Regions from separate parts of the Mycobacterium heraklionense genome, predicted to be linked through region 2. Evidence: riboswitches for the same ligand, from Rfam matches in the RefSeq annotation. Region 2 holds a riboswitch; each other region holds the start of a gene.
What was found. Region 2 has a riboswitch for magnesium ahead of K3U94_RS23080 (PE family protein). Riboswitches for the same ligand answer to the same signal wherever they lie in the genome.

Region 1 (10,139 bases), 2.4 Mb from region 2:
TCCGCGGCGTCTCCCGGTGGGTGGTGCCGGCCAGCACCAGCGGCACCAGCGCTTCGTCGACCAACACCGAGTCGGCCTCGTCGATCAGCGCCACGTCGGGGTTGGGCGAGACCAGATCCTCGACATCGGTGACCAGCTGATCACGCAGCACATCGAAACCGATCTCGTTGATCGAGGCGTAGGTGACATCGCACTGGTAGGCGGCGCGGCGCTCGGCCGCCGTGGAGTCTTCGGTGATCCACCCGACGGTGACCCCGAGCGCGGTCAACAGTGGACCCATCCACTCGGCGTCGCGGCGGGCCAGGTAGTCGTTGATGGTGACCACGTGCACGTGCCGGCCGCCGATGGCGTACCCGGCGGCGGCGATCGCCCCGGACAGCGTCTTGCCTTCGCCGGTGGCCATCTCGACCACATCCCCGGCCAGCATCCGCAACGCGCCCTGCAACTGAACATCGAACGGACGCATCCCGATGCTGCGTTCGGCGGCCTCCCGGGCGATCGCCAAGAACTGCGGGATGTCCGACGAATCGGCCAGCTCCTTCAGTTTGAGCAGTTGCGCGGCTTTGCGCAGCTGCTCGTCGTCGAGCCCCGCGGCCTTCTTGGCGTACTCGCCGGCCGCCGTGACCTCGGCCATCGAACGACTCTGGTTCTTCTCGGTGCTGGCGCCCAGCAGTTTCCAGAATTTCCCGCTGAGCCGACCCGACTTGGTTCGCGTTCCGGAGACAGTCTTGGAGGTGTTAGCCACAGCACAACGGTACGCGGTGGCCAGCGCTTGCAAGCCGGGGGCACCGTCGCGTCGGCGGGTCGTCGCGGCAATGCTTATCCGGCGCGACACCGCACTGCTGCGGTAGGTTTCGCACGGGATTTCTCGATTCGGAGACCGGCCGCGATGCGAGTGCGGCGATACGGACGGCAAGGAGACATCGGCAGTGGACTCGAAGCTGTTCAATCCATCCATCGACTGGGCGCATGCGCTGCCCGATTCGCTGGTGTGGATCGTGCTGGCCTGGACCATCAGCGCCGTCAGCGTGCTGGCGGTGGCGGCCCTGCTGCGGGTCAGCACCCGGTGGGGACGCCAGTTCTGGGAGATCAGCGGTGCCTACTTCAGCGGGCGTGACAGCCTCCGGGTCTGGCTCATGTTGGGCGTGCTGCTGCTGTCGGTGATCACCGCGGTCCGGCTCAACGTGCTGTTCAGCTTCCAGGGCAACGACATGTATTCGTCGCTGCAGACCGCCTTCCAGGGCGCCGCCGGTGGCGACGAGGCCGTCAAACAGTCCGGTGTGCACGGGTTTTGGGTGTCGATCGGCATCTTCAGCCTGATGGCGGTGCTGCATGTGGCACGGGTGATGCTCGACATCTACCTGACCCAGCACTTCATGGTGAACTGGCGTATCTGGCTCACCGAACGGCTTACCGGGGACTGGTTGGACGGGCGGGCCTACTACCGGGCCCGCTTCGTCAAGACGCCACTGGACCCCGCCGTGGGTGAGGCCGTCGAAGGCGCGATCGACAACCCCGACCAGCGCATTCAGCAGGACATCGACATCTTCACCGCGGGCAACGGCGCCAACGCCAACGCACCGGCCAACGGCACCGGCAGCACGCTGCTGTTCGGCGCAGTGCAGTCCATGGTCACGGTTGTGTCGTTCACCGCCATCCTGTGGAACCTGTCGGGCACCCTCACCGTCTTCGGTTTCGACATCCCCCGGGCGATGTTCCTGATCGTCCTGCTCTACGTGGCCATCGCGACCATCGTCGCGTTCTGGATCGGCCGGCCCCTGATCCGGCTGAGCTTCCGCAACGAGCTCACCAATGCCGCCTTCCGGTATGCGCTGGTCCGGGTACGCGACGCCGCCGAATCCGTGGCGTTCTACCGGGGCGAGATCGCCGAGCGGCTCCAGCTGCGGACGCGGTTCAACGAGATCATCGCCAACTACCTGAAATTCGTGAACCGGACCATCGGGTTCGCGGGCTGGAACCTGTCGGTGAGCCAGGCGATCGTCCCGTTGCCCTGGGTGATCCAGGCGCCACGGCTGTTCTCCGGGCAGATCATGTTCGGTGGGGTGGCGCAGACCGCGACGGCTTTCGGCAATATCTCCGATTCGCTGTCCTTCTTCCGCAACGCCTACGACAACTTCGCCGGCTACCGTGCCTCGATCATTCGTCTGCACGGGCTGGTGGAGGCCAACCGCGAGGCCCGCGAACTGCCCGAGATGCTGGTCAAGCCCAGCGCCGACGACACCGTTGCCCTTGAAGGCGTCGAGGTGCGCAACCCCGAGGGTGTCCCGCTGATCGAGGCGCTCGATCTGCACCTGGGAGTCGGTGACGCGCTGATGATCGCCGGGCCGTCCGGCAGCGGAAAGACGACCCTGTTGCGCAGCCTGGCCCAGCTGTGGCCGTACGCGTCGGGCACCCTGCGACGTCCCGACGCCGACAACGAAACGATGTTCATCTCACAGCTGCCCTACATCCCGCTGGGCGACCTGCGGACCGTGGTGGCCTATCCGCTGGCTCCGCAGGAGATCTCCGACATCGCGTTGGTCGATGCGCTGGGCAAGGTCCTGCTTCCCCATCTGATCGACCAGCTCGACACCGTCGAGGACTGGGCCAAGGTGCTCTCTCCCGGTGAGCAGCAGCGGGTGGCGTTCGCCCGAATTCTGTTGACCCGGCCCAAGGCGGTGTTCCTCGACGAGTCGACGTCGGCGCTCGACGAGGGGTTGGAGCTGACGCTGTACCAGCTGCTGCGCACCGAACTGCCCGACACCATCCTGGTCAGCGTGAGTCACCGGCACACCGTTCGCCAGCACCACAAGCACGTGCTGGAGCTGCTCGGCCAGGGCCGTTGGGATCTCTCGGCGGTCTAGGCCCACCCCCACCCAGCCGAGCTGGGGGCACCTCCCGCTCGCGGGGGAGCGTGTCCCCGGCCGACACGCCGTGGCGCACACCGGGTTTACGCACCCTCACGCCAGAGTGGCGCGCTCCGCGGCGTGCGCGCCGGCCCGGCGGCCGAAGAACGAGCCCTCCCCCAATTGGGTCCCGCTGGCGTAGCCCTTGCCGTCCTGAGCGATGTTGGCCGCGCAGGCCCCGGCGGCGTAGAGCCCGGGTATCGGCTGTCCGTCACCGCGCAACACTTCGCCGTCCACCGACGTCGCCAGCCCGCCGATGGTGAAACCGGCGTACATCGCCTTGCCCAGCGACAGGTCGAACGCGCCCCACGGTCCGGTGTCCTGCGGGGCCAGGAACGGCGGCTGCTTGTGAAAGTCCGGGTCCTCCCCGCGCGCCGCGTAAGTGTTGTAACGGTCCAGGGTCGCCACCAGGTTTCCTTCCGGAATACCCAGGGCTGCTTCCATTTCCGGTACCGTCTCCCATCCGTCGATCAACGGCACCAAGGGCACATGCGGCTTGCGCATGTGCGCCTCGTCGACGATCAGGAACGCCGCACTGTCGGGCTGGTCCATAACGAACCCCGAGGTGCGTGAGTGGTAGGAGTCCTCGGCGACAAAGCGCTTGCCCTCTTTGTTGACGATGATCCCGGTGAGCAGGATCGAGGGCGGGTAGACGGGCGCGGTGATGAATATCTGGTCCATGTGCTTGGTGGCGCCGCCCACCGACATTCCCATCCGGATGCCCAGTCCGTCGTCGTAGGTGTTGCCCAGCACGAACGGCTTCTCCGCCAGCTTCGGCGTGTACTGGGCGACCATCTCCGGGTTCATCACGAAACCACCGGCGGCAATCACCACCGACTTCGCTTTGATGACACCGCTTGCGGTGAAGTGCTTCCAGGTGACACCCACGACGGCGCCGGAGGCGTCGGTGACCAGACCGGTGGCACCGGTCTCGTAGCGGATCGTCACACCGAGGCTGTCGGCCCGCTTGAGCAGCAGGTCGATCGCCATCTTGGCGCCCTGGGTGTCACCGGGCACCGGAACCTTGTGCCCACGCGGCGCCGGAACGGCCTGGTTCAGAAACGGCCACACCTTCTCGTTACCGGTGAACATCAGCCCCTCGGTGTTGGGCTGGATCACGGCCTTCTCCGGGTAGTAACTGCGCTCGAACGCAATTCCGAGGTCTTCAAGCCAGTTGAAGTGCTCGACGCTGCCGTCGCAATAGGCCCGGATCTTGTCGTGCTCGGGTTCGCGCGACACCGCGACGAGGTACTTGTACATCTCGTCGGCAGAGTCGGGATGCCCGGTCGCCTGCTGGACCGCGGTGCCGCCGCCGAGGTAGAAGTGGCCGCCCGCCATGGCGGTGGTGCCGCCGGCCTCGGCGGCCCGCTCCAGTACCAGTACCTGGGCCCCGGCTGCCGCCGCGGTGACGGCCGCGCAGCCGCCGCCGATGCCGAAGCCGATCACCACGACGTCGAACTCGTCGGACCACTCCGAAACCGTTTCGGCACTGGTGGTTTCCGGGATCTGGGTGCTCATTGCCGCCACTCCTCCTCGTCGCCGGCGCTACTCCTGGGCGCCGCTGCGGTGCTCACCGCTGCTCCTGTTTGATGTAGTCGAAGACCGACCGGATCTCGGCTGGGATGTAAGCGATCTCCAGGTAGGGGATGCCGGCGTCCGGCGCTGAGACGTACGCGAAATGCATGCCTCCGGGCATCACGCCCCGGGCAACCACCTGGGCGCCCCGCTCGGCGGCGTCGTTCAGCATAACCTCGAAGTTTTCGGGGTCCTGGGCCTCGATGCAGACATGGTGCAGGCCCGGCCCGCGGGAACGGAGAAAGTCTTCGTAGAGGCTGCGCCCGCGCACCGGTGCGATCAGCTCCAACTGCATGTCTCCGACATAGCTCAGGGCGATGTCCGCGACGAAATCCGCCGGCTCGCCCAGGTAGCTGCAGGTGTCCGGGGCGAAGTGCACCCCCGGCATACGGACCCATTTCCGCACACCCAGCAACGCGGTCAGGGTCGATTCGGTGGCGTCGAGATCTCCTGTGACCCAGGCGATCTGGATGGGTGGGCGGGGTGTCGGGGTCATGGCAGCGGGTTCGGCACGCCGACGTCTTCGCGGACCTGTTGGGAGATCGCTGGCCACGAGACCGCGGCGGGGAATTCGCCCCAGACACTGTTGAACAGCCCGACGATCCGGGCCGGGCCGGAGTCGCGCGTGACATACACCGGACCGCCGGAGTCACCCTGCTGACTGCGAACACTGCGCGTCATGGTGAACCAACCGTTGTTGACCCGTTCGACGGTGCCGCAGGTCTCTCCGGTGACAATGCCGAAGTGGCAGACCGGTTCACCGGGGTTCAGGACGTGGTCCGGGCCGGCCTGCAGCTGCAGACCACCCGGCAGAACGTCGTTGACGTCGACATCGTCGGCCAGCACGATCGACTCGTAGTCGGCAATCACCTGGTCGGTATTGACCGTCGAACCATTGGGTGTGTTGTCGCGAAAGGTCGCCAACCTGCCGATGACCGCCCCGCCCCGGTCGGTGACGGTACCGCTCCCCCGGCAATGCCCGGCGGTGAAGGCCACCCGCAGCACCGGATCGACGTAGCCGAGAGTGCAGACGTGGGTGTCCTGGCGGATCTCCATCCCTGGGAACACCAGCACCCGATCGGCTCGGGCCGGAGATACCGCCGGGCCGGCAACCGTCGCACCGACCCCCAGCAGCACCGCCAGCACCCGCGCAACGAGCCTGGGCAACCGTCGACTCCTATCGTTGAGGGCCGGTTTCGGTCCGGCCCGACCACGCCACCGCGGCACAGCGCGGCGGCCCGGCCCCATGGGATCCGGGCCGCCGCGTCGGCGTTGCGCGGCGATCAGGGGATCGTCAGCTCCTGACCGGGGTGGATCAGGTCAGGGTTGGCGATACCGCTGGCCTCCGCGATCTGCGGGTACTTGTTGCCGTCGCCGTAGAACCGCTCGGCGATGGCGAACAGGGTGTCACCGGCGACCACGGTGTACGTGCGCGCCGCAGGTGCTGCTGCCTCCTCCACGGGAGCCTCTTCAGCCTTGGGCTCCTCGGGCGGCGGGGCGTCGGTCTCGGTCTTGGTGGACCAGGCCGCACCGTCGGCGGCGTACAGCACCAGGTTGCGGTCGTCCTGCAGAACCAGCTTGACGTCCTTCTTGCCCTTGGTGTCGGTGTGCCAAATCGGCTTGTCGGCGGTGTACAGCACGAAGTTGCCGTCCGCCTGCACCTCGGCACGCACCACGTCGTTGCCGTTGGTGCCCGACGCCCAGATGGCTTTGCCCCGCGCCGCCAACACCAGGTTGCCGTCCTCCTGCAACGTCAGGGTGTAAGCCCCGTTGTTGGAGGTCAGCGACTCGCCCTTGACGAGCTTCTTTCCTGCAGTGAGCGTGTCTCCCAAGCTCTGTGCCACGTTGTCCCCTTCTTATCGGCACGCCGCGACCTTGACTCGTCGGGCGTTGTCGCTCGGATGCGACGCTAGTCAGCCTAGGCGAACACCCGCCGGTGCGCCCTCATTACGTCAGGGCAATCTCGGCGCCGAGGCGGCGGCCGTTTCCGCGGCGACGGGCTGCCAGCCGGGCGGCCCGAAGAGGTAACCCAGCCGATCGCGCCACCGGGTCGCGCTGCGCACATCGGCGATGATCGAGGCGTACTCGTGGAATTGCAGGGTCACGATGTTGAACGTGTCGACGGGCTTGGTCAGCCCGTAGTGCGGGCGAAACCGTTCGGGAGCGAAGGTGCCGAACATCCGGTCCCAGATGATGAGGATTCCGCCGTAGTTGCGGTCCAGGTACTCCGGGTCCATGCCGTGATGCACCCGGTGGTGCGACGGGGTGTTGAAGACGAACTCCACTGCCCGCGGCAGCTTGTCGATCCGTTCGGTGTGCACCCAGAACTGGTAGACCAGGCTCACCGAGAAGCTGGCGAACACCATCCACGGCGGAATACCCAACAGCGGCAACGGAATCCACATCAAGATCTCGCCGCTGTTGTTCCACTTCTGACGTAGCGCGGTGGCGAAGTTGAAGTAGCGGCTGGAGTGGTGCGCCTGATGCGTCGCCCAGATCAACCGGACCCGATGGGCGATGCGGTGGTAGCTGTAGTAGAGCAGGTCCACACCGACGAGTGCGATAACCCAGGTGTACCAGCGCGTGGGCGACAGATGCCACGGCGCCAGATAGGTGTAGATCGCCGCGTAGCCGAGCAGCGCGATGAATTTCCACCCGGCGGTAGTGGCCATGGACACCAGGCCCATCGAGATGCTCGCCCAGGCGTCCCGGGTTCGATAGGCACCGGCGGGCGCCCGCTCCGCTTCGGACTGTTCGAGCTTGCGTGCGGCGAACCATTCCAGACTCAGCAGCAGGAGGAAAAAAGGCACGGCGAATATAACCGGGTCCCGCATCGGCCCCGGCAGCACCGACCACACGCCCGCGATCGCGTCCACCGTCTCCTACCTCCGCAACATCAGCCTAGACACCGCGACGGCCACCAATCAGTCCGGCGACAACGATGACTGATCCTCGGCGTGCCACTGCACCGCGTAGACACCGGGCTGCAGGGACAGTTCGGCGACCAGGCGCTCCAGCCGGTCCGGCGCCCGGCTGTCCGACAGCATGGACGCGGTGAGCGCGATGTTGTCCTCGCCGGCACGAACGGTGTGAATCCCCCGCAGAATCAGGTCGTTGCTGGCGGTGTGTTGCACGATCTGGGCGCGCAGGTACTTCTCGGACTTCGGCCGGCAGATCACCTGCACCTCATACGGCGACTGCGGTTCGTCCTCCTCCACGTGCTGATCACGGTCGATGAGCCGTCCCAGCGGCCGCAACAACAAGTGGGTACCGACGATCGCACCGGTGCCGATCAGCGCGAACACCAGGTCGCCCGCCGCGGCCAGTACACCCACGGCGGCCGAACACCACAGGGTCGCCGCGGTATTGAGCCCGCGGACGTTGAACCCCTCGCGCAGGATCACCCCGCCGCCGAGGAAGCCGACCCCGGACACCACGTACGACGCGACGCGGGTGGAGCTGGGTTCCACGGCGACGGCGTACAGCACAAACAGCGTCGCACCGGCAGCGACCAGCGCGTTGGTACGCAGCCCCGCCATCCGCGCACGCCACTGTCTCTCCAGCCCGATCAGTGCACCGCAGCCCAGCCCGACAGCCAGTCGCAACGTGAACTCGGCGACGCTCAGCGTCTGCATGACGTCAACGATGACACACCGCTAGCCCGCGACCACCGGCCGAGCCATCACCGTGGGCTTGAAGCCGTACCGTGGAGCGGCGAAACCGTAGTTGCGGCCCTGACCGGCGCCGGCCAGCGGCACACCGGGCATCCCGGCGGCGCCGGGCTCCGGTGCATGCGCGGCGACCGTCCAACCGGTGGCCGCGACCGAGGTCCCCGGAGCCGCGGTCGTCGGAACCGCGGCGGCCCACGACTGCGGCACCGACAGTCCCCCCACTGCTGCTGCGTGGCCCATGCTCGCCGAGGCCGCACCGATGCCGGCGTTGGGCAGCCCGGCACCCAGCGCCCCCAGGCCGCCGGGTCCGAGCATCCCGGGAAGCAGCATGTCCATCGGGTCGACTGCTCCCAGGCCCAGCGGGTCGGCGGCAGCCAGGGCGGCACCGCGGATGACGGCGATGTCCGCTCCGGCCTGCGTGATTCCGGCCAGGCCCATCGGGCTGAACGAGCTGCTCATCAGGTTGGTCATCGCGTTGCCCAGATCCCCGGCACTGATCACTTCGCCGCCTGTCGTCGGCGCGTCCACCGGCGTTGCGAGGGCTTGCAGCGCCTGCGGTGTGTTCGTCATCGCCTGCGACAGGGCGGATTGGGCATTGGATGCAGCCGCTGTGCCGGCGGCCTGGGAGGTCGCACCCTGCTGTGCGGCCTGCCCCGCGGGGTCGGCAACCTCGTGCGGCGCGCTGAACGGCGTGACCTTGGTGGCCGCCGCCGACGCTGCCGCGTAGCCGTACATCGCGGCGGCGTCCTGAGCCCACATCTGGCCGTAGTGCGCCTCGGTGGCCGCGATCGCCGCAGCGTTCTGACCGAGGAAGTTGGTCGCGACGAGCGCTGCGAGCTGGGACCGGTTGGCGACGATCAGCGGCGGCGCCACCGTCATCGCGTATGCCGCGTCGAACGCGGCGGCCGCCGCCTTGGCCTGGATAGCGGCCTGCTCTACCTGGGCGGCGGTAGTGCCCATCCACACCATGTAGGGCGTGGCCGCGGCAGCCATCGCGTTGGAGGCCGGTCCCATCCAGCCTTCACTGACGAGTCCGTTGATGACGCCCTGGTAGGCGAACTCGGCCGCGCTGAGCTCGGCGGCCATCTTGTCCCATGCCGCCGCGGCGGCCATCATCGGTCCCGAACCGGGGCCGGTGTAGATACGTGCTGAGTTGATTTCCGGCGGAAACGCTCCGAAGTCCATGGCATTGCTCCTTTTTGGTGGTTTTTCGGCCACGAATGGCTGGTCTAGGGGGATGTGCAGGCAGGGTCGATGCCCGATATGTGTTGCGGCCGTGCTCCGGACGGCAGGAGAAATCGGGACAGCGGTCATAGCGACATACCGGAGCCGGTCATACCAAGTCGATTGCTTGCTCGACGAGAAGGACGAGCTACCAATCGATTTCAGGGCATGCCGAAGCCTGGCGCCTTCCGCTGCGGGAGGGAACGCCAGTCGACGAGTTCAGCGCCGGTGCGAATCAGATGGTGAAAGCAGCACCGAGATCGAAGGAGACGAACATCGATCTCGGATAGGAACTATCACTCGGACTCAATGTCGCTCTCACCTCCTCTCGGCCTGGGCACGCGCGGGTGCCTGCACGTATGCACGACGAGGTGAAGTAACCCGGCAACAACCGGGATCCGCACCCCTCTCGTCAGAGCTTCGGCACTGCACGGCGTGTCCTGGCCTGCGCAAATGTGCAGACCCGGAAGCCACTTGGGCTCAACCCTTAATCCGGGAGGAGCTGTCCTGACCCGGGGCGTCTTTCGACGTTCGGGGTCAGTGGCCTATATCCGTGCAGACGCCTCACCTAACGAGGTGCTTGCTTAACCATAGTGCACCAGTGGGGTGGCAGGGTCAATCCGAATCGCCGGGCCGCCGACGGTCTATCGCAGATCCTGACGCACTGGAGGTGAAAACGCTTGTGCTCGGCCGAAATAGGCAGTCCACGTAAAGCAAAACGCGGCAGCGCACCCGTGGATCGGGTGTGCTGCCGCGCTGCGAA
Region 2 (10,139 bases):
GGTGGCGTGGATTCTGGCCCGGGTGATTGTGGGCGAGTTCCGGAGCCGGACGCTGTCGGTCGTCGTGACACCCGTCGTCGCCACCCTGATCGTCGGCGGCTACGACCTGGTGATCGACCCGATCGGGGCCTACGTGCGTCAGATGTACTCCTACCGGTCACCGAGCGGGGTTCTGGGCGTGCCGTTGAGCAACTACGTCGGCTGGGTGATCACCGGGTGGGTGCTGTTCCAGACATTTGCCCTGATTGAACGACGGTGGCGACGCGAACCCAGCTCCGTCACCCGGTCGGCGCTGTTGATGCCGGCCGTCATCTGGTTCGGACTCGGCCTGCAGGTGAACCTCGGGCTGCTGCGCGCGGGCGATGCCACGACGACGATCCAGGGCACACCCGTTGCACTGGCCGACATCTATGAGACATGCGCTGAGATGACGTGGTTCATGATGGGCCTGGTCGTGGTCGTCAGCGTGGTCCGGCTCTATCAAGGCACGCCGGCGGCGTCGCCGGAGATCGCCGACTAAAGGCGCACACGGGCCGCTACCCGACCACGATGGGACGCGGCATGACGGTGAGCTTGACCCCATAGCGCGGTGTGCCGAGACCGTAGCCGCCGTGGCGGCCGGCGCCACCCGGAGGAATCGGGGGAGGCATGGCGGTCATCGACCTGCTTTCCGGGGCGACGGTCCAGCCGCTACCCGTCCCGGCGGTGGGAGCACCTGTCGGGGTGGCCGCCGCCCAGCTGGGTGGCGCCGACAACGAACCGACCAGGGTGGCCTGGCCTACACCGGCAGCCACCGGGGAGCTGGCGCCGCCGGCAGCGCGGCCGGCGGCCTCCAGCCCACCAGGGGTCGCCGACGCCAGTGCCATACCGGAGGCCGGGCCGAGCCCGCCGCGGGACAGGGCGGCGGTGCCGCCATCCATGCCGCGTGCCAGAAACCCGAGCGTGGCCAGCCCGGAAAATCCCTCGATGTTGCCGCCGGGGTCGAAAATGCCGGTTGCGGCGATGGTGTTCCACAACTGGGCGTTGATATTCAGACCCGACCCGTCATCGCTGCCCCAGGTATCCCCGAAGAGGCCGTCGAAGAATTTGGTCCAGTCCCAATCGGGTGACAACGGCGAGGTGCCCTCCGCCGGCGACGCCATGCTCCGCAACGCATTGGGCAGCTGGGCGTGGGCATCGGTGGGGCCTACGCCTCCGGCCGCCTGCCCGCCCTGGTCGTCTGCGTTGGTGGTTTCCGGCGCATCGGCGAAGGGGATCAGTTGTGTGGCGGTAGCGGAAGCCGCGGCGTAGCCGTACATCGCGACGGCGTCTTGCGCCCACATCTGGCCGTAACGAGCTTCGGCCGCTGCGATGGCCGCGGTGTTCTGTCCCAGCGCGTTGGTCTTGACCAATGACGCCAGCAGCACCCGGTTGGTCTCGATGGCCGCGGGCGGCACCGTCATGGCGTGGGCCGTGGCATACGCCTCGGCCGCGGCGTACGCCTGTGCCGCAGCCTGTTCGGCCTGCTCGGCGGTCACGCTCAGCCACACAAAGTAGGGTTCGGCCGCCGCCGCCATCGCCGATGCCGATGGCCCCCACCACCCTTGACTGGATAGGCTAGCGACCAACCACTCGAAAGATGTTGCTGCCGAGCGCAGTTCCGAGGCCAGCAGATTCCAGGAGGCCGCAGCGGCCAACATCGGCCCCGATCCCGGTCCGGCGTACATCCGTGCCGAGTTGATCTCCGGTGGAATTGATCCGTAGTCCATTACCCAAAATCCTTTCAGTAGAACGAGATGACGTTCGCGGCGTCGGTCGCTGCGTATGACTGCGCGCTGCGCTGCAGCGTGTTCACGAACGTCTCGTGCACCGCAGCGGCTCGCTTGCTGATCGCTTGGTACACCTGGGCGTGCCGTGCGAACTGAGCTGCGGTCAGTACCGAGACCTCGTCGGCGGCGGCGGGAATCACGCCGGTAGTCGGCGCTGCGGCGGCGGCGCTCTGCGCGGCCACCGTATATCCGACGCCGCGCAGATCGGCCGCTGTCGCGGCCAGTTCTTCGGGCAAGGCGGACACAAAAGACATCGGAAATCTCCCTCGAGAAGGCATGACGAATTACGCTGCTAAAAGCGGATATTCGCGCGTCACGGCAGCGCACGTCCACGATGCGGACAGCGCTGATACGGTACGGCGCGAACCGGTTCAGAAGGTGAAAGCAGCGCCGGGGCAGGATTCGAACGAAATGATCGTCGAACTCGGATAAGGACTATCGCTCGGACTCAATGTCGCTCTCACCTCCTCACGGCCAGGGCACACGGGGATGCCGTTGCGGCGGGCACATCGGGACAAACCGAACCAGCGCGGAGTCGGCCGGACGGCACCCCTCTCGACAGAGTTTTGGCACTGCACGGCGTATCCAGCCATAGGCCGAAAGCCACTTGGGCTCAACCCTTAAGCCGGGAAGAGCTGTCCTGACCCTGGGCGTCTCTCGACGTTTGAGGTCAGTGGCCTGTATCCGTACAGACGCCTCACCTAGCGAGGTGCGTTCGCGGCCATGGTGGCATCAACGGTGGGGGTAGTCAACTCGAACGAGCAGCTCCGCATACCCAAATGCGTTGCCCAAAAAGGCCAATGCACCTCGAAACTCGCTGTATGACAGTGCTATTCGCAATGTAGAGAAATTTGCCCGCCGCAGGAACACGCCATACCGGCGAAATCCTCGACATGGCGACGGTGGTGAACCACACGAAATACCAACGGATCCCGAGTCCAGCTGATCGACCGAATGCTCGGACGGTGTCGTAGACCGACGATTCGGTGGATCAAGCCGTGCTACCTTCGAAATGGCCGGCGGCCGATCCCTACGCACGTGGTTTCCTGAGCACGGATCGCGTCCGCCCTTGACCTGAATCACCCCATTTACTTAAATGGGCTAGCAGTCACATCAGCGACTACGGAGGAACTTGTGCAGACGTCGGCGTCCGAGGTCTCCGTTGGTTCCGACTACTGCGGTCCCCTGCTCGGGTCCGGCAGCCAACTGGAACGCGCCACGCACGACGCCCTGGACAGGCTGCAACAGGTGTTGGCTCTGCACCCTTTGGGCGCTGACCGATTCCGGGCGGGGAACGAGGCCGGCCGGTTCGGCAGAATCTTCGGCGGCCAGCTCATCGCCCAGGCGATGGCAGCGGCCGCGGCCACGGTGCCCGAGCTCACCGCCCATTCGATCCATGCGTCGTTTCTGCGCCCCGGCGACTCCGCCATACCTCTGGAGATCGTCGTCGACCGCACCCGCGACGGGCGCACCATGTCGGCGCGGCAGGTCACCGTACAGCAGGACGGTCGCACCCTGATGGTGGCGACGGTGTCCTTCGACACCAGCCCCGACAGCACTGACACCACCCCCGTGCCGCTGCCCGGACCCGAACCGGAAGCCCTGCCGCTGCTGCAGCACTGGGTACAGCATGCCCCGCCGTACCTGGCCGGGCGGGGTAACACCTGGATCGAACGACCCCCACCACTGGAAGTCCGCACTGCCGAAGCGCCCGTCTTCCTCGGCGGCGCACAGGCGCCGGGCCCGCGTACACATTGGATGCGGTTGCCACGTGAGATCGACCGCGACGCGCAGCTGCACGCGGTGCTGCTTGCCTATGCCAGCGATTACCTACTGGTGGACACCGCATTTCGTGCCCACCCGGAGCCGGTCGACCATGCCACGCACACCGGCCTGACCCTGGACCACAGCGTCTGGCTGCACCGTCCGGTCCATTTCGATCGATGGCACCTCTACACCCAGCAGACCGTCGCCACGGCCGGCCACCGCGCCCTGGTGCACGGCACCATGGTGGATGCCGCCGGCCGCCATGTGGCCAGCACCGCTCAAGAAGTCCTGGTCCGGCCGATAGCCGAGGCGCCCGGACGACAGAAGCCCGAGGATCGGTAGTGGTCCTGCGCAGAGCGGCGTCGACGCTTGATGGACGCGTAGCCGTCATCACCGGGGGCGGTTCGGGGATCGGCCGCGGTATCGCCGAGAGCTTCGCGGAATTCGGCGCCCGGGTGGTGATCTGGGATCGCGACACCGATGCGGCCCGAGCGGCCGCGGAGCTGGTCGGCGGCCACGCCTGCGCAATCGATGTCCGCGACCCCGATCAGGTCGATGTGGCACTGGCGGAAACCCTTGCCACGGTGGGCTTGCCGACGGTGTTGGTCAACAACGCCGGCGGGGTGTTCTTCTCCCCGCTACTGGACACCGCACCCAAGGGGTGGGACACCCTGATCCGCTCCAACCTCACCCAGGTCCTGCTCTGCACACAGCGCGTCGCGCAGACACTGGTCCAACACGGCGCGGCGGGCAGCATCATCAATGTCGCCAGCATCGAGGGCACCCGTGCCGCGCCCGGCTATGCGGCCTACGCGGCGGCGAAAGCGGGTGTCATCAACCTCACCAAAACGGCGGCTCTGGAATTGGCGCCGCACGGCATTCGGGTCAACTGCCTGGCCCCGGACCTCACGCTGACCGAAGGTATCGAACGGGTCGGCTCGGCCGAGATGCTGGCCGAAGCGGGCCACATGATTCCGATGGGCCGCCCCGGTCATGTCGACGAGATGGCCGGCGCCGCGGTCTTTCTGGCCGGCGACCTGAGTTCGTATGTGACCGGCCAGACGCTGCATGTCGACGGCGGAACGCACGCGGCGGGCGGCTGGTACCACCATCCCGACAGTGGCGATTACGTTCTCGGTCCGTCACGGCCTACCAACACCTAGCAACTCCACGCGCAGGAGGGCCGTATGCGGTTCGCTTTCACCTATCCGATCATCACCCATCCGTGCGATCCCGAGTTGGCCTCCGCAGGCGGGGTGACCACCGTTGCGCGGGCGGCCGAAGCCGCCGGGTTTGACGCCATGGGTTTCACGGACCACCCGGCGCCGACCCAGCGCTGGCTCGACGCCGGCGGCCACGACAGCCTCGATCCCTTCGTGGCGATGGGATTCGCCGCAGCGCACACCGAGAAGATCCGGTTCATCCCGAATGTCGTCGTCTTGCCTTATCGCAACCCGTTCGTCGTGGCGAAATCGGGTGCGACGCTGGATCTTTTGTCGGGCGGAAGGTTCACCCTGGCCGTTGGTGTCGGCTACCTCAAGGGCGAGTTCGCCGCTTTAGGGGTGGACTTCGATGAGCGCGCCGCACTGGTCGAAGAGAGCCTGGACGTCATCCGAGCTGTCTGGACCGGTGACGACGTCTCGTTCGAGGGCAGACATTTCCGGGCGCACGGGATCACCGCGCATCCGCGACCGGTCAGCAGCCCCCATCCGCCGATCTGGATCGGCGGCAACACGGGAAAGGCACGTCAGCGGGTGGCGACGCGCGGTGACGGCTGGGCGCCGTTCCCGGCGCCGCCCGGTCTGGCCAGCACCGCCCGCACCGCCGAGATGAACTCGCTGGAAGCCCTGGCAGCAGGCATCGACGACCTGAGACGACGCTGCGAGAAAGCAGACCGTGACTGGTCCACCATCGACGTCTGCTTCTCGAACCTCGCCGGCGGCCGGCTCGGCTACGACGACTTCGATCCCGGCGCCTATCTGGACGGTCTGGGCCGCCTGGCCGAGATCGGCGTGACCTGGGTCCAGGTCGCGGTCCCCGGCGACAGCCTCGGCCGGGCCGTGGAGGCCCTAGGGCGCTTCGGTGAATCGGTGATCAGGACGTTCTAGAAACGTCCGGCCGGTACCCTTCGGAGTCGTGACGCGTTCCGCTTCGCGGCGCGAGGTGCTCAGGTATGCCGCGCTACTCGGCCCGGCACTGGCATTGCCCGGTGCCCTCGGGGCGACGGTCGGCGCGCCGCGGGCCGGTGCGAACGGGCTGCAAGTCATCGATTTCGCCCACCGGCTGGTGTCGCCCGAACAGATCAAGGCCGCCGGTTTCGACGGGGCGCTGGTCTACGTCTCCGAGCTCCGGCCGGGCGCCGCCTTCGATTTCAAGCCCGTCACCCGCGACTACGCCGACGGCCTCCGCGCCGCCGGCCTGCAGGTCGCCAGCTGCTACCAGTTCGGCAAGCCGGGCTGGCCGCAGTCGCCGTCGGACTTCACCCGGGGCTACGACGGCGGCGTGGCCGATGCGCGGACGGCGCTACGGTTGCACGCCGCCGCCGGGGGGCCGTCGTCCGCGCCGATCTTCTTCAGCGTCGACGAGGACATCGACGCCACATCATGGAAGAGTCTGGCGGTCCAATGGTTTCGCGGGATCAATTCCGTACTGGGCGTTGACCGCACCGGAATTTACGGCGGCGCCCGGCAATGCACCTGGGCGATCAACGACGGCGTCATCGGGAAGTCGACCAGCCCGGGTCACCGGTGGGCGTGGCAGACCCGGGCGTGGTCGCATGGGGACCGCGAACCGGCGGCCGTACTCTTCCAACGAGAAATCGTCACCGCGACCGAGCCGGGTTTCGTCATCGACGACGTACATGTCGACGTCAACGACGTCCTCGCCGCGGACTTCGGCCAATGGGACCTCGCCCGACAATAGGGAGAACTTTCGTGATCGGCACATCCTGGGACGCACCACGAGTGGCGCGATGGTCCGGCGTCCTCGGTGTCGTCCTGCCCGCGATCACCTTGCTGGTGTACCCGATCTGGTCTTTCCCGGGGACCCGAACGCAGTCGGTCGACGTGGCGCGGTGGGCCGCCGCGCACCACGATCGGTTGGTCCTGACGATGGCCCTCAATACCGTCGGCGTCACGCTCTGGTTTGTCTTCGGTGCCGCGGTGTGGACGTACCTGCGGGATCGCGTTCCAATGAAATCGATCCTGCCGACCTGCTTCGCCGCGGGCTTCATCGGATGCGTAACGCTGCTGCTCAGCGGGTTCACCGCCTTTGACCTGCTGCTGTACCGGCGCCGCAGTGCCGACGCGGCGGCACTGCTCTACGACCTGACGTTCGGACTGCTGGCCATGTCGGGGATGCCCCTGGTGGTGGCGCTGGGCGCGTTCGTGGTCGCGGTGTATGCCCGGCAGACGTTGCCGTCGTACGCCGGCCACCTCGCGCTCGCTGCCGCGGTAGTCCATCCGGTGCTGCTGCTGACCTTCGTCTTCCGCGGCGGCCCGCTGTCCCTGGAGGGATATGCGATCACCGCGATGCCGGCGTTCTTGTTCGCCTGGATCCTCGGGACAGCGCTGGCGATGCCACGCGCCGGCGATGGCGCAGCCCCGGGCGCGGCGTCAGCGCAGCGTCGCGGGTCCGGCGTGCGTATCACCGCGCCAGGGCGCTAGCAGCAGCTCGCAGGCGCGCCGCATGTCGCGCTCGGCCTGTGCAGCGGTCGTTTCACCCATCACGGCCCAGGACAAGATGCCGTAGGCGCACTGCTCCACCAGTAGTGCCAGCTGTGTGTCGGACGGTGCGGGCCGGGCGATGCCGGCGACGGACAAGATGGCGGCGCGCAGGTCGAAGTCACCGCTCGCCGTTGATTCGGATCGCCGGGCGTTGACCGAGGTGATCATTGCGCGGGCCAGCCGCGGACGCGCGAGCATCGATCGACAGATACTGACCATGAGGTCGGTGACGTCGGCTGCCGGACAGCCCGTCGGCGGGTGCGACGGACCGGCGGTCTGGGTGTAGTGCAACAACAAGGCGCTGAACAGGTGATGCTTGGTGGGGTAGTAGCGGTAGACGGTCGCGATCGATACCGCCGATTGATCGGCCACGTCCTGCATCCGGACGGCCTCCAGCCCGTCGCGGGCACCGAGTCGGGCCGCGGTGGCAAGGATGCGCTCGCAGCGTTGTCGTTGCGCGGTCGTGCTGGGGGTAGCCGCCTCGCGCTCAACCGGCGGGCGGGGCATCAGTGGCTTCGGGGGGCTGTTCGGAGCAACTTCTGCATCAGCCGATGCGAGGCGAGCACGGCTTCGGCGCGATCTGAGGTGGCGCGCAGGGCAGGACTGTCGGCGTGGGCCGAGATGACGTGCACCGGGCCCTGGCAGAGCTGGCTGAGTCCTTCGCGCGCGACATCGGCCGGATCGGACACCCGCAACCCCGGCACGTCGAAGTTGAGGCCGGCTCGTGCCATGGCGGGAGTCCTGGTTACGCCGAGCACCAATTCCAGGACGTGCACGTCGTAGTCGCGCAATTCCAGCCAGAGGCCCTCGGCGTAGATCCGGGTGAACGCCTTCGCGCCGCCGTAAACGGTCTGCCGGGCCGAACCGAGATAGCCGGTCAGCGACCCGACCAGCAGTAGACCGCCGCGCCGACGGACGCGCATCGGCCTGCCGAAATGATGGATGAGCGCCAGCGGTGTCCGCACGTTCAGGTCGAGCACGCGTCCGAAGGCCGCCGGCTCGCCGTCGAGGAACTCCGCGCTGTGGGTGTTGGCTCCCGCGTTGTAGATCAGCAGACCAACCTCGAGCTCCGTCGTCGCCTCGACGATCCGCGTGACCGCGTCCGCACCGGCCAGATCCAAAGGGAGTTCACGGACACGCACGCCGCGTGCCCGGCACCGATCGGCGGTCTCGCGCAGCGGCTCTGCCTTGCGCGCGATCAGGACCAGATTGATGCCGGCGTCGGCCAGCTGGAATGCGAACTCGGCGCCGACACCTTCGGAGCCGCCGGCGATCACAGCCCAGGGGCCGTACTGCTGGGCCCACTCGGATTGATCACCGCTGGACAAGGCACGCCTCCATAACTAAAATTCATTCTAGTTTTACTCGGAAGAGGTTACCTCACCCTCGTGGTGCAACGGAAGGCGCAGAGCCATTGCGGTACAACGGCCCCCGGATTCGGTCCCGCTGATGCGGCTCGGCTTGGCCACACCGGTCGTCATCCAGATCCCCGGTACGGCATCGGACTGGGAAGCCGAAGGCGGTGTCGAGGACATCAGCCGGATCGCTTCGGCCGCCGACGAGCTCGGGTTCGCCTACCTCACCTGCTCGGAACACGTCGCGGTACCCGACGGGGCCGCGGCCGGGCGCGGGACGACCTACTGGGATCCGTTGGCCACCCTGTCGTTTCTCGCTGCCCGTACCCGCTCGATCCGGTTGGTGACATCGGTTGTGGTGCTGGGCTATCACCATCCGTTGGAGATCGCCAAACGTTACGGGACCCTCGACCGGCTCAGCGGTGGCCGGCTGACCCTAGGTGTCGGAGTGGGATCGCTGCGCGAGGAGTTCGACCTGCTCGGCTGTGCGTGGGACGATCGCGGCGCCCGCGCTGACGATGCGATGAAGGCGTTGCGGGCGGCACTGTCGGACACCCGCCCTGCCTATGACGGAGCCTTCTACCGGTTCGACTCGATGGTGGTGCAGCCGTGCGCCGTACAACAGCGGGTGCCGATCTGGGTGGGCGGCCGCACCCGCCGTTCGCTTCGGCGAGCCGTGGGCCTGGGTGACGGTTGGGCGCCGTTCGGCCTCAGCGTCGGCGAACTGGCGAAATATCTTGGCTCCGTGGACCTCCCGGACGAGTTCGCGGTTGTCTTGTCGACGCCTCCGCTGGACCCGATCGACGCCCCGCAGCAGGCCCTCGATCGGATCGGCAGGCTGGCTGACATCGGGGCCACCGATGTGAGCTGTGTGATCTCGGCGCGCTCTTCGGCGCACTTCTGCGACCAACTGGCCGCACTTGCCGAGCTGGCCGACCTCCCGCGGCGGGAGCGGCGATGAGCGAGCAACGGCTGGCCGACTTGGAGCGGCGACTGCAGCAGATCGAGGACGAGCGCGCGATCGAGCGGCTGATCGCGTCCTACGGGCCATTGGTGGACGCCGGCGACCCCGAATCGGTCGCCGCGCTGTGGCGACAGGACGGCGTCTACGACGTCGAAAGCTGGCTGATGAACGGCCGCGAGGAGATTGCGGCCATGGTGCGCTCTCGTGGCCACCAGGAGCTGATCGCTCGGGGATGTACGCACTTCCTGGGGCCGGCAGTGGTCACCGTGAACGGTGACGAGGCGGTCGCCGTGTGCGAGTCGACGCTGCTGGTCAAACAGGGCAGCGAGTTTCGCGTCGCGCGCGGCGGCGCCAACTATTTTCACCTCGAGCGGGTGGCCGGTTCGCCCGGACAGTGGCAGATTGTCACGCGGATCACCCGGATGCTGGACGGCGCCGCGGAGAGTCGCGCGTTACTGGTGGACGGCGTTGCCGGGCGCATCCGTTGAGAAGCCCACGGCGTAGCGGCCGAGACGGCCGA
Region 3 (10,139 bases), 570 kb from region 2:
TTACTGGCTGGCCCGCCGGGCCGTGGACGCCGCGGTGCCCCGGCCGGCGGCCGTGCACGAGTGGCACGCGATGTCCGTCGGCCAGGTACGGGCGGTGTTGCCGCCGCCGGAGCTGGCGGAGCCGGCCACGCCCCACCATGCGCCGGCCGCGGCGGCTGCGCTGGCGGCAGTGGATCTGGCGCGCCGCGGCGCGCAGCGGACCGCGCCGCCGAGAATGCTGCGGCAGTTCGCCCAAGCCGTGCGCAGTGAACTGTCCGACCCCATCACGCCGGTGCTGGCGCTGGGGGCCGCGGCCAGCGCGGTGCTGGGTTCACCCGTCGACGCGATGCTGGTCGGTTCGGTGCTGGGCGGCAACGCCATGCTGGCCGCCGCGCAGCGACTCATCGCCGAGCGCCGGCTCAACGTCCTGCTGAACGAACAGATTCCGGCGGCGCGCAAGGTCCTGCCCGACGGCAGTCACTGCGAGATCCCGGCCGAGGAGCTGCTCCCGGGAGATGTGATCGAGGTGCACGCCCACGAGGTGGTGCCCGCTGATGGCCGGTTGATCGAAGCGATCGATCTGGAGGTCGACGAGTCGTCGCTGACCGGTGAGTCGCTGACCGTGGTCAAGCAGGTTGAGGCCACGCCCGGTGCCGATCTGGCAGATCGGGAATGCATGGTCTACGCGGGGACCACCGTGGTGACCGGAACCGCAGTGGCACTGGTGACCGCGAGCGGCGGCGACACCCACGGACGACGGGCGGCCGAACTGGTGGCCGGCGATCAGTCCGCGATCGGGCTGCAGCATCAGCTGAGCCTGCTCACCAGTAAGGCATGGCGGATCAGCCTGGCCGGCGGTGCGCTGGTGACCGGCCTGGGCATGGCCCGCCGGATCGGGTTGCGTCAGGCGGTGGCCAGCGGCATCGCGGTCAGCGTCGCGGCCATCCCCGAAGGGCTGCCGCTGGTGGCCACCCTGTCCCAGCAGGCGTCGGCCCGACGGTTGACCAAAGCCGGTGTGCTGGTGCGGGTGCCGCGTTCGGTGGAGGCACTCGGCCGCGTCGACGTGGTCTGCTTCGACAAGACCGGAACGCTGAGCCGCAACCGGCTGCGGGTGTCGCAGGTGCACCCGGCGGCGGGCTTCACCGACGACGACGTGCTGCGCTTCGCGGCCAGCGCGGCCCCGGTGTCCAACGGCACCCGCCACGTGCACGCCACCGACACCGCCATCGTGGAGGGCGCCGCCGCAGCGGGAGTGGCCGGTGCACCCGAGGGACCCGCCGCGGCACATCTGCCGTTCCGCTCCGGGCGCCCGTTCTCGGCCTCGGTGCGGGGAACCGAACTGACCCTCAAGGGCGCCCCGGAAGTGGTGCTGGCGTGCACCGGGGCGGGCCCGGCCATCAAGAAGTCGGTGGCCGCCCTGGCTGCCGAGGGCCTGCGGGTGATCGCGGTGGCCCGCCGGGACTTGACCCCCGCGCAACGCATGGCGCTGGGTGCGGATCCCGAGCCCGACGAGATCGCCGAGTACTGCCGCGACGGGCTGACCTTCGTCGGCCTGCTCGGGCTGTCCGACACTCCACGCGACGAGGCCGCCGAACTGCTCGCCGACCTCAAGCGCCGCCGAATTCCGGTGCGGCTCATCACCGGCGACCACCCGCTGACCGCCACCACGATCGCGCGGGAGATGGGCCTGGAGGTCGACAGCGATCAGGTGATCAGCGGTGCGCAGTGGGATGCGTTGTCCCGCAAGGGCCAAGAACTTGCGGTGGCCGAGCGCGTGGTGTTCGCCCGGATGTCTCCGGAGAACAAGGTGCAGATCGTTCAGACTCTGGAGCGCACCGGCAAGGTGTCGGCGATGGTCGGCGACGGCGCGAACGACGCGGCGGCGATCCGGGCCGCCACGGTCGGGATCGCGGTGGTCGCGCACGGCAGCGAAGCGGCCAGCACCGCCGCCGACGTGGTGCTGCTCGACGAGCGGATCGACACCCTTCTCGACGCGCTGGACGAAGGCCGTGAACTGTGGCAGCGGGTGCAGGCCGCGGTGGCGGTGCTGCTCGGCGGTAATGCCGGCGAGGTGGCGTTCGCGATCATCGGTAGCGCACTGACCGGCCGCTCGCCGCTGAACGCGCGCCAGCTGCTGCTGGTCAACATGTTGACCGACGCGCTGCCGGCCACCGCGCTGGCGGTCAGTTCGCTCAACGAGCAGGCCGCCGCCGGCGGGCACGGCCCCGACGAGCGTGCCCTGTGGCGCACGGTGGCCGTACGCGGTGTGACGACGGCGTCGGCCGCAGTGGGCGCCTGGGGGCTGGCCTCGGTCACCGGGCGTCCGCAACGGGCCTCGACGGTGGCGCTGGTGTCGCTGGTCGCCACCCAGCTGGGCCAGACGCTGTTGGATTCGCGGGATCCGCTGGTGGTGGCAACCGCTGTCGGCTCGCTGGGCGTGATGGGGACGTTGATCACCATCCCGGGTGTCAGCCAGCTGCTGGGTTGCACCCCGATCGGGCCGTTGGGCTGGGCTCAGGCGCTGGGGACGGCAACGGTGGCCACCGTCGGCGCGGCTGTGGTGCCCCGGATGCTGTCGGGGTTGCAGGAGAACGCGACCAGGCCCAGGGAGTTCATCGTCCCCGGGCCGCGGCCACCGAACCGCCCGCAGCCGTCCAACGGTCAGTCCGCGCCGCGGCTGCGGCTTGTGCACAATGAAGACACTGACTCTCGCCGCGGAACGGTCGCGGCCCGATCATCCGGCGATCCGTCGCCACCAGGAGGCTCATGATGGCGGACAAGCCGCGGCGCAGCGCATCCCAGCGGGAGGCAGTGGCCCACATTCGCGAGGCAGAGGGATTCGCTGTCGAATTGCCGCTGTTCGGCAAGGTGACGGTGCCGCGGCCCGAGCAACTGGCCTACTACGGCGGGCTGGCGCTGCTGGCCGCCTTCGAGATCATCGACTGGCCGGTGGCCCTGGCGGTGGCTGCTGGCCACATTCTGGCCAGCAACCACCGCAACGAGGTGCTCGAACAGCTCGGTGAAGCCCTGGAGGATGTCTGACCTCAGTTGTTGACGGTCAGCACTCCGACGCGCCACAGGAGTGCATACATCTGGTGCAGCGGGCCACTGAGCAACCGGGTGGTCATGTCGACCAACGGGTCCGAAGCAGGCGCCACAGGCGCGGCAGGGCGGCGGTCCAGCTTCTTCGCCGTGCTGATGGCACGCGGGGCCGGAGCCGTGATGTCGGTGTAGGCGATTGCAACCATGATGGCCTCCTAGTCGCGTAACGGCGCTACGCGCTCAGCTGGGGGCCGGAATCGTGGCTCAGCTGGAGGCGGTCTGCGACCGTTCGGATGGGGACGGAACAGATGTCAGATATCGGCTCGGACTATCACCGGAACTCATTCGTCCCTCACCTCCTCTCGGTCGCGGGCGCGCAGGAGCGCGCCGGTTTCACCGCATGCTTTGGGAGGCAGCCCCGACGACTGTCGGGAGACCGCACCCCTCTCGTCAGAGCTTTGGCACTGCACGGCGTGTCCCGATACGGGAAGCCACTTGGGCTCAACCCTTAAGCCGGGAAGAGCTGTCCTGACCCGGGGCGTCTTTCGACGTTCGGGGTCAGTGGCCTATGTCCGTGCAGACGCCTCACCTAACGAGGTGCTTGCACGGTCCATAGTGCACCACCGACGGGGCGCGGTCAACTCCACCCCATTCGGGCGTGGCGAGCGCCTCTGACGTGCAACGATGCCGCCAAACCCCCTGCGCACGAGGTGTCACACCAGTCACTTTGGTACCAGAACGAGACCGTTACGGCCCGGTTCTGCGACCAACGCGCAGCGCCGGAAAGAAGCCGAACAGCGCCCTGGAGACGCGGTTTAGTCCTTGAGGTTCAGCGGCTCGACGGCGTAGCGCCCCGGCGTCCGCCACGACGCGAGCGCGCCGAGCAGCATCATCACGGCCGCGGCGGCGAACACCACCGCCAGGCCGGCGTGGAACGGCCCGGAGATCAACTGCGGGAAGAAGCTGTGCCCGGTCAACGTCTCGGCGTCGACACCCGGCGCAGACAAAGCACCGGAGGGCCCCAGCAGCTCGGCGATGGGGTTGTAGCCCAGGAACGCCGCGAACAGGCTGCCCACCGGCGGGGTGTTGGCCACCTGATCGGCGACACCGGCAGAAACGCCCTGCTGCTGCAACCCGGCGCCCAGGGCCGCCGGCAGTGTGTGGGCCAGTCCGATCACCATCAGCGAGAAGAAGATTCCGATCGACAGCGACGTGCCGGCGTTGAAGAAGGTGGCGCGCACGCCCGACGCCGCGCCACGCTGGTCGGCCGGGACACTGGACATCACCACGGCACTGTTGGGCGCGGTGAAAATCCCGCCACCCAGGCCGTTGACGAAAACCAGCGCCGCGAACACCCGATAGTCGAAGTCCACCGGCAGCAGCACCAGCCCCACGAACGTCGCCGCCATCAGCACCATGCCGCCGACCGTGAACGGACGGGCACCACGGCGGTCCGACAACGAACCCGCCACCGGGCCGGCCAACAGGAACCCCGCCGTCATGGGCAGCAGATAGATACCCGCCCACAACGGCGTCGACTCGTAGCTGTAGCCGTGCAGCGGCAACCAGATGCCCTGCAGCCAGATGATCAGCATGAACTGCATGCCGCCGCGCCCGACCGCCGACAGCAGCCCGGCCAAGTTGGCCATCCCGAACGCCGGAATCGCGAAGAGCCGCACGTCGAGCAGCGGGGCGGCAACGCGCAGCTCGATGAAGCAGAACAGCACCAGCAGCGCCACACCGAGCCCCAGCGAACCCAGCACGGCCGGACTGGTCCAGCTGGTCGGCGACGAACCGTGTGGCTGAATGCTGTAGGTGATGGCGGTCAGCACCACGGTCAGACCCAGCCCGAGCGTCGCGGTGCCCGCCCAGTCCAGCTTCGCCGGCGACCGCTCACCGAGTTCGTACAGTGAGCGCAGCGACCAGACGGTGCCCAGCACTCCGATCGGCACCCCGACCCAGAACACCGCACGCCAGTCCCATTCCGACAGCACGCCGCCGATCAGCAGACCGACGAAAGACCCGGCGACCGCGGCCACCTGGTTGACGCCCAGCGCCATGCCGCGCTGATTGGCCGGGAAGGCGTCGGTGAGGATCGCCGAGGACGACGCCATCAGCATCGCCCCGCCGACACCCTGCACCACCCGCCAGGCGATCAGCCACTGGGCGCCGCGGCCCATGTCGAACGGATCGATCGACAGCGCGATCGCCGCGACGGTGAACACCACGAAGCCCAAGTTGTAGATGCGCACCCTGCCGAACATGTCGCCGAGCCGGCCGAAAAACACCACCAGCACAGCCGACACCAGCAGATAGCCCATCAACATCCACAGCAAGTAGCTGACGTTCGCGGGCTCCAGCGGGTTCAGTCCGATGCCCCGGAAGATCGCCGGCATCGAGATCAGCACGATCGAGCCGTTGATGGTGGCGAGCAGTACGCCCAGGGTGGTGTTGGACAGCGCGACCCACTTGTAGCGCGGGTGGTCGCGGTCGTAGCGCAGTCGTCGGCGAGCGGTGGCGACGGCGCCCGGGTCTTGGACGCCGGTGTTCACCTGCTCTATCTGCGCCGTCATCACTCTCCCAGCTAACTCTGCCCCGAGCACATATGTTAGCTAAGCAAACGATCAGTTACCTAATTCTCGTCGGGCACCCTCGGCGCCTTACGCCGACTGCTGTGCTGCGATAGCGTGGCAGTGCACGAATCGCCAGTGCAGAAATCACCAAGAACCGCGGGAGCGCAACCAGTGCGCTGAGAGGACGGCCGGGGCCGTCGACCGTACGAACCTGACCGGGTCATGCCGGCAAGGGAGAGGAAGAACTATGACCGACGTCTTGAACGTCCAGGTGAAGCCGCAGGTCACCACCGGGCCCATCCCCTACAGCGAGAAGGCCTACCGAGAGATCGAAGCTCCCGGCGGCGTGACCATGAAGGTGCCGTTCCGGCGCATCAACCTGACCACCGGTGAGCACTTCGACGTCTACGACACCTCCGGTCCCTACACCGACCCCCATGCCGACATCGATCTGCACCGCGGCTTGCCGCCGCGGCCGGGTGTGGTGACCGACCGCGGCACCCAACTGCAGCGCGCCCAGGCGGGCGAGATCACCGCCGAGATGGCCTTCATCGCCGCCCGCGAGGGAGTTCCCGCAGAACTGGTCCGCGACGAGGTCGCCCGCGGGCGGGCGGTGATCCCGGCCAACCACAACCACCCCGAGCTGGAGCCGATGATCATCGGCAAGGCGTTCAAGGTGAAGATCAACGCCAATATCGGCAACTCCGCGGTGACCAGTTCGATCGCCGAAGAGGTGGACAAGCTGGTGTGGGCGACCCGGTGGGGCGCCGACAACGTCATGGACCTGTCCACCGGAAAGGACATCCACGAGACCCGGGAGTGGATCCTGCGCAACTCGCCGGTGCCGATCGGGACCGTCCCGATCTATCAGGCGCTGGAGAAGGTCAACGGCGACCCGACCAAACTGACCTGGGAGCTGTACCGCGACACCGTGATCGAGCAGTGCGAGCAGGGCGTGGATTACATGACCGTGCACGCCGGGGTGCTGTTGCGGTATGTGCCGTTGACCGCCAAGCGGGTCACCGGCATCGTGTCGCGCGGCGGCTCGATCATGGCGGCGTGGTGCCTGTCGCGCCATCAGGAGTCCTTCCTGTACACCAACTTTGAAGAACTGGCCGACATCCTGGCCAGCTACGACGTCACGTTCTCCCTCGGCGACGGGCTGCGGCCCGGTTCGATTGCCGACGCCAACGACGAAGCCCAGTTCGCCGAGCTGCGCACCCTGGGTGAGCTGACCAAGATCGCCAAATCCCGTGGCGCGCAGGTGATGATCGAGGGTCCGGGCCACGTCCCGATGCACAAGATCGTGGAGAACGTGCGGCTGGAAGAGGAATGGTGCGACGAGGCGCCCTTCTACACACTGGGACCGCTGGCCACCGACATCGCACCGGCCTACGACCACATCACCTCGGCGATCGGCGCGGCGATCATCGCTCAGGCCGGCACGGCGATGCTGTGCTACGTGACCCCCAAGGAGCACCTGGGGCTGCCCGACCGCAAGGACGTCAAGGACGGGGTGATCGCCTACAAGATCGCCGCGCACGCCGCCGACCTGGCCAAGGGACACCCGGGAGCCCAGGATCGCGACAACGCACTGTCCAAGGCACGCTTCGAGTTCCGCTGGTATGACCAGTTCGCACTGTCCCTGGACCCGGACACCGCACGCGAGTACCACGACGAGACGCTGCCCGCCGAGCCGGCCAAGTCCGCGCACTTCTGCTCGATGTGCGGCCCGAAGTTCTGCTCGATGCGGATCAGCCATGACGTGCGCGACTACGCCAACGAGCACGGCCTGCAGACCCAGGACGACATCGACGCCGCGATCCAGAAGGGAATGGACGAGAAGTCAGCCGAGTTCGCCGACCACGGCAACCGGGTGTACCTGCCCATCTCCTCCTAGTGGATTTCCTGCCACTGGCCCCGCCGGGGGCGACGCCGGTACGGATACTCACCGTTGCCGGATCGGACTCCGGCGGCGGCGCGGGCATTGCGGCCGATATGCGCACGTGTGCGTTGCTCGGGGTGCACGCCTGCGTCGCGGTCACCGCTGTGACGGTGCAGAACACCGTGGGAGTCAAGAGCTTTCATGAGGTTCCCGCCGACACCGTCGCCGCCCAGATCACGGCGGTGGTGCCCGACATCGGGATCCAGGCCGCCAAGACCGGGATGCTGGCGTCGGCGCAGATCATCACCGCGGTGGCCGCGACATGGCAAGAACTCGGGCTGACGGTCCCCCTGGTGGTCGATCCGGTGTCGGCCTCCATGCACGGCGATGCGCTGCTGGCGTTGTCGGCGCTGGATGCGCTGCGCGACACTCTGTTTCCGCTCGCAACCCTGGTGACACCGAACCTGCACGAGGTGCGGCTGCTGGTCGGGATCGAGGTGGTCGACGCCGCATCCCAGCGCGCGGCCGCGCGAGCGTTGCATGCCCTGGGACCGCGGTGGGCGTTGGTCAAGGGGGGGCACCTGCCCTCGGCGGAGCACAGTCCGGACTTGCTCTATGACGGCACCGATTTTCTGGAATTCCCCGGACCGCGGGTGGCCACCGGCGACGACCACGGCGCCGGCGACACGCTCGCGGCGGCCTCGGCGGCCGCGCTGGCCCACGGGTTGTCCGTTCCGGACGCGGTGGCGTTCGCCAAGCGCTGGGTGACCGAGTGCCTGCGCGCCGCCTACCCGTTGGGCCACGGGCACGGACCCGTCTCGCCGTTGTTCCGGTTGGGGCTGGACGCCTCGTGAGCCTGGAGGAAATAGCCGGTTTGGACGGGCTAGCTCATCGCCCAGACGGCACGCCCGCGGGAGTGGTGTTGCTGACCCACGGCGCCGGAGGCGACCGGGATTCACCGATGCTGCAACGACTTTGCGACCAGTGGTCGCGTCGCGGTTTCCTGGCGATCCGCTACAACCTGCCGTTTCGGCGGCGTCGTCCCAAAGGCCCGCCGTCCGGGTCGGGCACCGCAGATCGGGAGGGCATCACCGCGGCGATCGGGTATGCCCGCGCGCTGGCCGAGGGTCCGCTGATCGTCGGTGGGCATTCCTACGGCGGCCGGCAGACCTCGATGGTGGTGGCCGCCGGCGACGTTGCGGTCGACGTGCTGACACTGTTTTCCTATCCGCTGCACCCACCGGGCAAGCCGGAGCGCACCCGCACCGAGCACCTGCCCCAGATCGGCGTACCGACGGTGTTCACGCACGGCAGCTCGGACAGCTTCGGCACCTGCGCAGAGGTTCGCGCTGCCGCCGCGTTGATTCCCGCGCCGCACGAGGTCGTCGAGATCACCGGTGCTCGCCACGATCTGGCGTCGAAGACGTTGGATGTACCGGTGCTGGCGGTCGACGCCGCGCTGCGAATGCTGGGCTGAATCCGCGCGGGTCAGGGCAGGACGACGACGCTGGCCGCGTAGCTCAAGCCCGACCCGTAGCCGAGCAACAGAGCCAGCTCACCGGATTTGGCGATGCCGGCGGACAGCAGCTGCTCCATCGCCAGCGGGATGGACGCCGCGGAGGTGTTGCCGCTGTTCTCGATGTCATTGGCGATGACGACATCGGAGCGCAGCTCAAGGCTCTTGGCGATCAGCGCATTGATCCGGCTGTTGGCCTGGTGCGGAATGAACACGTCGATATCGTGGGCTTGCAACCCGGCCGCCGCGATGGCGCGTTTCCCCACGTCGCTCATTTCGTATGCTGCCCAACGGAATACCACGTTGCCGTCCATGCGCAGGAAGGGCCGGGGACCGTCCGGCTGCTCGGTGTAGCTGATCCAGTCGATGTCTTGGCGGATCGCCTCACAGTTCTCACCGTCGCTGCCCCAGACCGTCGGGCCGATACCGTGCCTCGATGTCTCACCGACGACGACCGCGCCCGCTCCATCGCCGAAGATGAAGCAGTTCGAGCGGTCCGACATGTCGATCGTCGGGGAGAGCACTTCAGAACCGATGACCAACGCGGTGTTGAGGGTTCGTGCACGGAGTAGATCGGCTGCCACCCCGAGGGCATAGCCGAACCCGGCGCACCCGGTGGCCACGTCGAACGCCGGCACGCCCCGTGCGCCGAGGCCGACCGCGACAGTGGGCGCACACGACGGGGTTTGACGGAAGTTGGTACTGGTCGCGACGATCACCGCGTCCACCCCGGACCCGTCGAGCCCGGCATGGCTTAACGCGTTGCGGCCGGCCTCGATGGCCAAACCCGCCACGGTGTCGGTCTTCTCGGCGAACCGGCGCGTCTTGATTCCGGTGCGGGAGTAGATCCATTCGTCGGAGGAGTCGATGCGCAGACAGATCTCGTCGTTGGTGACCACCCGCGCCGGGCGAGAAGCGCCGACACCGAGCAGGCCGACCGGCCGGGTTGCCGCAGGATGGCGAATCTCGCTCAAGAAGACGTCTCTCGGTGGTAGGCCAACAGCTGACTCAAACGTCTCACCATAACGCTCCCGGTGCGCCGGGACGGCCCCCCACCGGCAGGCCCTCAGCGGTCGTAGTCGTCCTCACCCGAGGGCACACCCTGGTGCTGCTCGACCACATCGGCGATGTCGGCGTTGTCGCC

Region 1: another riboswitch for magnesium. It lies ahead of K3U94_RS10930 (PPE family protein); the one in region 2 lies ahead of K3U94_RS23080 (PE family protein).
Region 3: another riboswitch for magnesium. It lies ahead of K3U94_RS02320 (Rv1535 family protein); the one in region 2 lies ahead of K3U94_RS23080 (PE family protein).

The regions. Positions count from the first base shown of each region.
Region 1 is NZ_CP080997.1:2,336,422-2,346,560, reverse strand. Features, by position in the region: gene secA2 (accessory Sec system translocase SecA2) at 1-745, opposite strand, end outside; gene K3U94_RS10965 (ABC transporter ATP-binding protein/permease) at 930-2,864, shown strand; gene K3U94_RS10960 (FAD-binding protein) at 2,961-4,424, opposite strand; gene K3U94_RS10955 (VOC family protein) at 4,477-4,977, opposite strand; gene K3U94_RS10950 (Rv1815 family serine proteinase) at 4,974-5,648, opposite strand; gene K3U94_RS10945 (LysM peptidoglycan-binding domain-containing protein) at 5,765-6,313, opposite strand; gene K3U94_RS10940 (sterol desaturase family protein) at 6,434-7,357, opposite strand; gene K3U94_RS10935 (MgtC/SapB family protein) at 7,406-8,116, opposite strand; gene K3U94_RS10930 (PPE family protein) at 8,138-9,337, opposite strand; M-box (ykoK) riboswitch at 9,774-9,959, opposite strand.
Region 2 is NZ_CP080997.1:4,972,041-4,982,179, reverse strand. Features, by position in the region: gene K3U94_RS23090 (carotenoid biosynthesis protein) at 1-520, shown strand, start outside; gene K3U94_RS23085 (PPE family protein) at 537-1,748, opposite strand; gene K3U94_RS23080 (PE family protein) at 1,763-2,062, opposite strand; M-box (ykoK) riboswitch at 2,352-2,524, opposite strand; gene K3U94_RS23075 (acyl-CoA thioesterase) at 2,943-3,917, shown strand; gene K3U94_RS23070 (SDR family NAD(P)-dependent oxidoreductase) at 3,917-4,738, shown strand; gene K3U94_RS23065 (LLM class F420-dependent oxidoreductase) at 4,763-5,683, shown strand; gene K3U94_RS23060 (DUF1906 domain-containing protein) at 5,772-6,497, shown strand; gene K3U94_RS23055 (hypothetical protein) at 6,509-7,240, shown strand; gene K3U94_RS23050 (TetR/AcrR family transcriptional regulator) at 7,190-7,807, opposite strand; gene K3U94_RS23045 (SDR family NAD(P)-dependent oxidoreductase) at 7,807-8,628, opposite strand; gene K3U94_RS23040 (LLM class F420-dependent oxidoreductase) at 8,750-9,616, shown strand; gene K3U94_RS23035 (nuclear transport factor 2 family protein) at 9,613-10,107, shown strand.
Region 3 is NZ_CP080997.1:483,809-493,947, reverse strand. Features, by position in the region: gene K3U94_RS02330 (cation-translocating P-type ATPase) at 1-2,749, shown strand, start outside; gene K3U94_RS02325 (hypothetical protein) at 2,746-3,021, shown strand; gene K3U94_RS02320 (Rv1535 family protein) at 3,024-3,227, opposite strand; M-box (ykoK) riboswitch at 3,457-3,625, opposite strand; gene K3U94_RS02315 (MFS transporter) at 3,837-5,594, opposite strand; gene thiC (phosphomethylpyrimidine synthase ThiC) at 5,842-7,494, shown strand; gene thiD (bifunctional hydroxymethylpyrimidine kinase/phosphomethylpyrimidine kinase) at 7,494-8,333, shown strand; gene K3U94_RS02300 (alpha/beta hydrolase family protein) at 8,330-8,956, shown strand; gene fabH (beta-ketoacyl-ACP synthase III) at 8,968-9,969, opposite strand; gene K3U94_RS02290 (hypothetical protein) at 10,062-10,139, opposite strand, start outside.